Regions from separate parts of the Shinella sp. 1A1 genome, predicted to be linked through region 1. Evidence: riboswitches for the same ligand, from Rfam matches in the RefSeq annotation. Region 1 holds a riboswitch; the other holds the start of a gene.
What was found. Region 1 has a riboswitch for thiamine pyrophosphate ahead of thiD (bifunctional hydroxymethylpyrimidine kinase/phosphomethylpyrimidine kinase). Riboswitches for the same ligand answer to the same signal wherever they lie in the genome.

Region 1 (3,940 bases):
ATATTGGCGATGCAGGCACCGTCCGCATCGAACCACGAGAAGGGAATGCCGGTCGGGTCCGATCCGCCGAGCCGGTCCATGATCGTCACGTCGATCCCGAAGACATCCTGCAACAGGTCCGCAAGGGCGCGCGATGCCGGGGGATCGCCGAAATAGCCGGAGCGGAAGGAAAGACCTGTACGGCCGGACATCGCCTCAGCGAACGCCGGTCGAGCCGAAGCCGCCCGCGCCGCGCGTGGTTTCGCTCGCCTGCGAGGCCTCGCGCACCGCGACCTGCGTCACGGGGGCGATCACCATCTGCGCGATGCGCATGCCGCGCTCGATGACGAAGGGCTCCTCGCTGAGATTGACGAGCAGCACCTTCACCTCGCCGCGATAGTCACTGTCGACGGTGCCGGGCGTGTTGAGGCAGGTGATGCCGTGCTTGAAGGCAAGGCCGGAGCGCGGGCGGATCTGGCCCTCGTAGCCATGCGGAATCTCGAAGACGAAGCCGGTCGGCACCAGCGCGCGTTTTCCCGGCGCAAGCGTGAGCGGCGCCTCCGCCGCCACGGCGGCGCGAAGGTCCATGCCGGCGGCGCCTGAAGTCTCGTAGGCGGGTAGCTCTATGCCGTCGCCATGGGGCAGGCGGACGAGGGAAAGCGTGGGCTGGGAGGGGGTGTGCGCGTTCATGCGCCCATAAGCCGGCGCGCGGCGCGCCTCGTCAATTGCGCTTTTTCGGCGGAGCCTGTAAAGACCCCGGCAACTCACAGGATATTGCAGAAAATGGCCGAAACCCTTGCCGAGGCGGTCTCCCGCCGCCGCACCTTCGCGATCATCGCGCACCCGGACGCCGGTAAAACCACCCTCACCGAAAAACTGCTCCTCTTCGGCGGCGCCATCCAGCTCGCCGGCGAGGTGAAGGCGAAGAAGGACCGCATCCAGACCCGCTCGGACTGGATGAAGATCGAGCGCGAGCGCGGCATCTCGGTCGTGACCTCGGTCATGACCTTCGAATATGACGGCAACGTCTTCAACATTCTCGACACGCCCGGCCACGAGGACTTCGCGGACGACACCTACCGCACGCTGACAGCGGTGGACGCGGCCGTCATGGTCATCGACGCCGCCAAGGGCATCGAGCCGCGGACGCTGAAGCTCTTCGAGGTCTGCCGCCTGCGCGACATCCCGATCATCACCTTCGTCAACAAGATGGACCGCGAGAGCCGCGATCCGTTCGAAATCCTCGACGAGGTGGAGGAGAAGCTTGCGCTCGACACCGCCCCCGTCACCTGGCCGGTCGGCCACTCGAAGACCTTCTGCGGCTCCTATCACCTCGCCGACCGCACCTTCCGCGGCTCGGACACGCAGGTTCAGCCGACGCGGATGGACGATGCGGCGGAGGTCGCCAAGCACCTGCCGGAAAACGAGCGGGACGCCTTCATCGAGGAGATGGAGCTTGCCCGCGAGGCCTGCCGTCCGTTCGACCGCGAGGCCTTCCTCGAAGGGCACCTGACGCCGGTCTTCTTCGGCTCGGCGCTGCGCAATTTCGGTGTGCGCGACCTCATCAACGCGCTTGGCGCCTTCGCGCCGCCGCCGCGCGACCAGGTGGCGGATACGCGCAAGGTCCATGCCGCGGAAGACAGGATGACGGCTTTCGTCTTCAAGATCCAGGCCAATATGGACCCCAACCACCGCGACCGCATCGCCTTTGCCCGCGTCTGCTCCGGCATGCTGGAGCGCGGCATGAAGGTGCGCCTTGCCCGCACGGGCAAGACCATCGGCCTCTCGGCCCCGCAGTTCTTCTTCGCCTCGCAGCGCCAGCTTGCCGACACGGCCTATGCCGGCGACGTGGTGGGCATCCCCAACCACGGCACGCTCCGCATCGGCGATACGCTGACGGAAGGTGAGGCGCTGGTCTTCGAGGGCGTGCCGAACTTCGCGCCGGAAATCCTGCGCCGCGTGCGGCTGGAAGATGCGATGAAGGCCAAGAAGCTGAAGGAAGCGCTCCAGCAGATGGCGGAAGAGGGCGTCGTGCAGCTCTTCTCGCCGGAAGACGGCTCGCCCGCCATCGTCGGCGTCGTCGGCGCGCTGCAACTCGACGTGCTGAAGGAGCGGCTTTCGGCGGAATACGGCCTGCCGGTCTCCTTCGAGATGTCGCGCTTCTCCGTCTGCCGCTGGATTTCTTCCGACAGCGCGGCCGAGCTCGACAAGTTCGTCACCCAGCGCCGCGGCGATATCGCCCGCGACCTCGACGGCGATCCGGTGTTCCTGGCGCAGGACGCCTTCTCGCTGCGCTATGAGGCGGAGCGCTACCCGGCGATCAAGATGGTCGCCATCAAGGAGTATCACGTCACCAAGGCGTAACCGATGCCTGTCACTTTCAGGGTGACAGGTGTCTCGACATTTGCGAAAACCGCTTGAGACAGGGGCGTCCGCCGGAAGGCGGGCTGAGAAGCACCCTTTGAACCTGAACCGGATCATGCCGGCGGAGGGAGTCGAACGGGCCTCAATTCCGTTGCCCGAAGACCGCCTCCGCCCAAGGAGGCGAAATGGCCATCGCAAACATTCTCTCGATCGCGGGCTCCGACCCGTCGGGCGGGGCCGGCATCCAGGCCGACCTCAAGACCTTCGCCGCCCGCGGCACCTACGGCATGGCCGTGCTGACCGCGCTGACGGCGCAGAACACGCAGGGCGTCTCCGGCGTGCATCTCGTGCCACCGGCCTTCGTCGCGGCGCAGATTGCGGATGTGTTCGGCGATGTGAGCGTCGATGCCGTGAAGATCGGCATGATCGCCTCGGCGGAAATCGCCAGGGCGGTGGCGGATGCGCTTCTCCCCCATCGCGGCACGCCCGTCGTGCTCGATCCGGTCATGGTCGCCAAGGGCGGAGCGTCCTTGCTGGCCGAGGCGGCCGTGGAGGCGCTGACCCGCCGCCTGCTGCCGCTCGCGACAGTGCTGACGCCGAACCTGCCGGAGGCGGCCGCGCTGCTCGGAGAGCCCGAGGCCGCCGACCGGGTCGCCATGGAAGGGCAGGCGACGCGGCTTCTGGCGCTCGGCCCGAAGGCGGTGCTGCTGAAGGGCGGGCATTTGCCGGGCGGCGAGAGCCCGGACGTGCTGGCGACGCCGGGCGGGTTGCGCTGGTACGAGGGCGTGCGGGTGCTGACGCGCAACACCCACGGCACCGGCTGCTCGCTGTCGAGCGCCATTGCCGCCGAACTCGGCAAGGGCAGGCCGCTGCCTGACGCCGTGGCGGCGGCCAAGAGCTTCATCGCCGGCGCGGTGCGGTCCTCGGATGCGCTGTCGGTCGGCTCCGGCCACGGGCCGCTCCATCATTTCCACGCACTCTGGGCCTGATCGTCAGCGATCCGCCAGCGCCAGCCGCAGCCCCATCACGCCAAGGGCGGCGGCGAAGCTGCGCTGCGTCCAGACCATGATCCTTGGCCGGCTCAGCACCTGCTGGCGAAGACTCGCGGCCAGCCCCGCATAGATGGCGAAGACGAGGAAGGTCAGCGCCATGAAGACGCCGCCGAGGACGAGCATCTGCGCGGTGGCGTCAGGCGCGTTCGCGGGAACGAACTGCGGCAGGAAGGCGAGGAAGAACAGCGAGAGCTTCGGATTGAAGATATTCGTGAAGATGCCCTTGCGCACGATGCGCATGGCCTTTTCCGCCGGCGCCTGCTCGGGCCCGAGATCGAGCGCGTTGCTGTCCTTCAGCAGGCTCCAGGCGATGAAGAGCAGATAGGCGACGCCGATAGTGCGCAGCACCTCGAAGGCAAGCGCGCTCGCATGCAGCACGGCGGCCAGGCCGACGACACTGGCGAGGATATGCGGCACGATGCCGAGCGTGCAGCCGAAGGCGGCCAGCAGGCCGGCGCGAAAGCCGCCGCTGATGCCGAGCGCCAGCGTATAGATCACCCCGGTGCCCGGAAGCAGGATGACGACGAGTGAGGTGATCAGGAATT
Region 2 (3,940 bases), 880 kb from region 1:
GAGGTCGAGGCCTATCTCTCCGAACGGCCGGAAGTGGCCGCGCAGATCATGAAGGACCTGCGCGTGCGCGACGAACTGCGCCTCGCGCTCGCCGACCATCGCACGGTGACACGGCAGGAAACCCGCGAGGCCGCGCGGCTTCTGGAACGGGCGCTGTCGCATCGCCGCGTCTTCTCCGTCTTCCGCCGCGCCGCCGCCATCGCGCTCTTCATCGCGGCGGGCTGGGTCGCCCATGCGGCGCTCGGGCCCTTCGGCGCGACGCAGGTCGTCGCCTCCACGCCGCCGCCCGCCTTCGTCGAGGAGGCCGTGCGCGCGCACCGGACGACGCTGCTGCGCGACAGCATGACCTCGCAGCCGGAAATCGAGACCTTCGACCCGGCGGAGATCCGCTCGGCGACGGCCATCGTGCTGCCGGACCTGCCGAAGGGCTGGACCGTCATCGACACGCAGGTCTTCCCCTCCGCCTACGGCCCAAGCGTCGAGCTGGTGCTGGAGCCGGCGAAGGGAGAGCGCCTGTCGCTCTTCGCCGTGCGCCCCGGCTCCTTTGCCGTGCAGCACGTCCTGCTCTTCCATGCCGACAACGCCCGGGCCGCCTATTGGCAGATCGGCGACGCCGCCTATGCGCTGGTGTCGGAAAGCCGCAAGGCCGACGACCTGGCGGACACCGCGCGGGACCTTTCCCGCACGCTCTACTGATCAACCGCTTCCAGACCGAAGGAGATTTTCGATGGAACCCGTACAACAGCGTTTCGGCTACGGCGCGCAGGCACAGTCCGCCGCCCTCTTCGACGAGGGCCTGCGCCAGCACATGTTGCGCGTCTACAACTACATGGGCGCCGGCCTCGTCATCACCGGCCTCATCGCCTTCGTCGTCGGCTCGACGCCGGCGCTCTATGTGCCGATCTTCTCCTCGCCGCTGAAATGGGTGGTGATGCTGGCGCCGCTCGCCTTCGTCCTGTTCTTCTCGTTCAAGATCCAGACCATGTCGGCCAGCGCCGCGCAGATGACCTTCTGGGCCTTCTGCGCCGTCATGGGCCTGTCGCTCGCCTCGGTGTTCCTCGTCTTCACCGGCATGAGCATCGCCCGCACCTTCTTCATCGCCGCCACCATGTTCGGCGCCACCAGCCTCTACGGCTACGTGACGAAGCGCGACCTCTCGAAGTTCGGCTCGTTCCTGATGATGGGCCTCATCGGCGTGATCATCGCCTCCATCGTCAACATCTTCCTCGGCTCCAGCGCCCTGCAGTTCGCCGTCTCGGTGATCGGCATCCTCGTCTTCGTCGGCCTCACCGCCTGGGACACGCAGAACATCAAGGAGCAGTATGCGGAAAATATCGGCCACGAGTCGCAGCAGAAGATGGCCGTGTTCGGCGCGCTGTCGCTCTACCTCAACTTCGTCAACATCTTCCAGCTCCTGCTGAATTTCACCGGCGAGCGCGAATAGTTTTCGCAAGCGATTTCAAGAGGAACGGCGGAGCAATGCTCCGCCGTTTTCTTTTTGCCCGCAGGCCAAAAAGTAAGTAATTACTTACTTATTTTTCTCCGTTGACAAATCGCCTCCCAGCGTCTTTGCTTGGGACATTCACCAGGGGGGTCCCGACAAGGGGCTGAGATACTGCTGGCATTCGCAGCGCAGTGACCCGTTGAACCTGATCCAGTTCATACTGGCGTAGGGACGGTGCAAGCGCTGTGGCAGGCTATCCGAAACCCGGATTCCGTCTCCCGCGTCCTTCCATCATTCCGGCTCTAGGACTGGGTCTCCAAACGAAAACTTGGAGCCTCACGATGAATATTGCCGCTCAAAAGCTCACCCCCACCGTCACGACGGGCGCCCTTCCCGCCTCGCGGAAAATCCACATTCCCGGCGAACTGCACCCGGACATCCGCGTGCCGATGCGCGAGATCGCCCTGCACCCGACCTCCGGCGAACCGCCGGTCGTCATCTACGACGCCTCCGGCCCCTATACCGATCCCGCCCATGTCGTTTCCATCGAGGGCGGCCTGCCGCGCCTCCGCGAAGGCTGGGTCGTCGCCCGCGGCGATACGCAGGCCTATGACGGCCGCCACGTCCGCCCCGAGGACAACGGCTTTGCCACCGGCGAGCGCCTGACGCCGGAATTCCCGGTGCTGAGCCGCCCGCGCCGCGCGACGGACGGCAAGGCGGTGACGCAGCTCGCCTATGCCCGCGCCGGCATCGTCACGCCCGAGATGGAGTTCATCGCCATCCGCGAGAATCTCGGCCGCAAGGCGGTAAAGGAGGCGCTTGCCCGCGACGGCGAAAGCTTCGGCGCGCATATCCCCGATTTCGTGACGCCGGAATTCGTCCGGCAGGAAGTGGCGAGCGGCCGGGCCGTCATCCCCGCCAACATCAACCACCCGGAAGCCGAACCGATGATCATCGGCCGGAACTTCCTCGTGAAGATCAACGCCAATATCGGCAATTCCGCCGTCACCTCTTCCATGGCGGAAGAGGTCGAGAAGATGGTCTGGGCGATCCGCTGGGGCGCCGATACGGTCATGGACCTTTCGACCGGCCGAAACATCCACAATATCCGTGAATGGATCATCCGCAATTCGCCGGTCCCCATCGGCACCGTGCCGCTCTACCAGGCGCTGGAGAAGGTGAACGGCATCGCCGAGGACCTGACCTGGGAGGTCTACCGCGACACGCTGATCGAGCAGGCCGAGCAGGGCGTCGACTATTTCACCATCCATGCCGGCGTGCGGCTGCACTACATCCCGCTCACGGTGAACCGCGTCACCGGCATCGTCTCGCGCGGCGGCTCGATCATGGCCAAGTGGTGTCTGCATCACCACAGGGAGAGCTTCCTCTACGAACATTTCGAGGAAATCTGCGACATCGCCCGCGCCTATGACGTCACCTTCTCGCTCGGCGACGGCCTGCGCCCCGGCTCGATCGCCGACGCCAACGACGCCGCGCAGTTCGCCGAACTGGAAACGCTCGGCGAATTGACGCAGATCGCCTGGAAAAAGGACTGCCAGGTCATGATCGAGGGCCCCGGCCATGTGCCGATGCACAAGATCAAGGAGAACATGGACAAGCAGCTTGCAACCTGCGGCGAGGCCCCGTTCTACACGCTCGGCCCACTGACGACGGACATCGCCCCCGGCTACGACCACATCACCTCGGGCATCGGCGCGGCGATGATCGGCTGGTTCGGCACGGCCATGCTCTGCTACGTCACGCCCAAGGAGCATCTCGGCTTGCCCGACCGCGACGACGTGAAGGTCGGCGTCATCACCTACAAGATCGCCGCCCATGCCGCCGACCTCGCCAAGGGCCATCCAGCCGCGAAGATCCGCGACGACGCGTTGTCGCGCGCCCGCTTCGAGTTCCGCTGGGAGGACCAGTTCAACCTCTCGCTCGACCCGGAGACGGCCCGCGCCTTCCATGACGAGACGCTGCCCAAGGAGGCGCACAAGGTCGCGCATTTCTGCTCCATGTGCGGTCCGAAATTCTGCTCCATGCGCATCTCGCACGATATCCGCGCCGAGGCGCAGAAGGAGGGACTGGAGGCCATGGCCGCGAAATTCCGCGAGGGCGGCGACCTCTACATGCCGCTTTCGGGAGAATGACCATGCGCATCCTCGTCAAGGGCGCCGGCGTCGCCGGCCTTGCCACCGCCTGGCAGCTCTACCGCCACGGCTTCGACGTCACCATTTCGGAAAGCCGGGAAAGGGCGGGCCTCGGCGCCTCCGGCTTTGCCGGCGGCATGCTCGCGCCCTGGTGCGAGCGGGAAAGCGCCGAGGAAGAGGTGCTGGCGCTCGGCCGCCTTGCCGCCGACTGGTGGGAAGCCGCGCTGCCCGGCCATGTGCATCGCAAGGGCACGCTGGTCGTTGCCGCCGGCCGCGATGCCGGCGAGCTCGAACGCTTCGCCGGGCGGACGAGCGGCTGGGAATGGCTGGACGAGGCGGCCAT

Region 2: linked by a shared signal. The riboswitch ahead of thiC (phosphomethylpyrimidine synthase ThiC) and the one ahead of thiD (bifunctional hydroxymethylpyrimidine kinase/phosphomethylpyrimidine kinase) in region 1 are both predicted to bind thiamine pyrophosphate.

What each region holds. Positions count from the first base shown of each region.
Region 1 covers NZ_AP039671.1:82,532-86,471, forward strand. The annotation lists gene ACZ48C_RS00440 (GNAT family N-acetyltransferase) at 1-191, opposite strand, end outside; gene dut (dUTP diphosphatase) at 196-669, opposite strand; gene ACZ48C_RS00450 (peptide chain release factor 3) at 763-2,343, shown strand; TPP riboswitch at 2,394-2,490, shown strand; gene thiD (bifunctional hydroxymethylpyrimidine kinase/phosphomethylpyrimidine kinase) at 2,529-3,332, shown strand; gene ACZ48C_RS00460 (LysE family translocator) at 3,336-3,940, opposite strand, start outside.
Region 2 covers NZ_AP039671.1:2,653,360-2,657,299, forward strand. The annotation lists gene ACZ48C_RS13005 (anti-sigma factor family protein) at 1-696, shown strand, start outside; gene ACZ48C_RS13010 (Bax inhibitor-1/YccA family protein) at 728-1,444, shown strand; TPP riboswitch at 1,578-1,694, shown strand; gene thiC (phosphomethylpyrimidine synthase ThiC) at 1,786-3,597, shown strand; gene thiO (glycine oxidase ThiO) at 3,600-3,940, shown strand, end outside.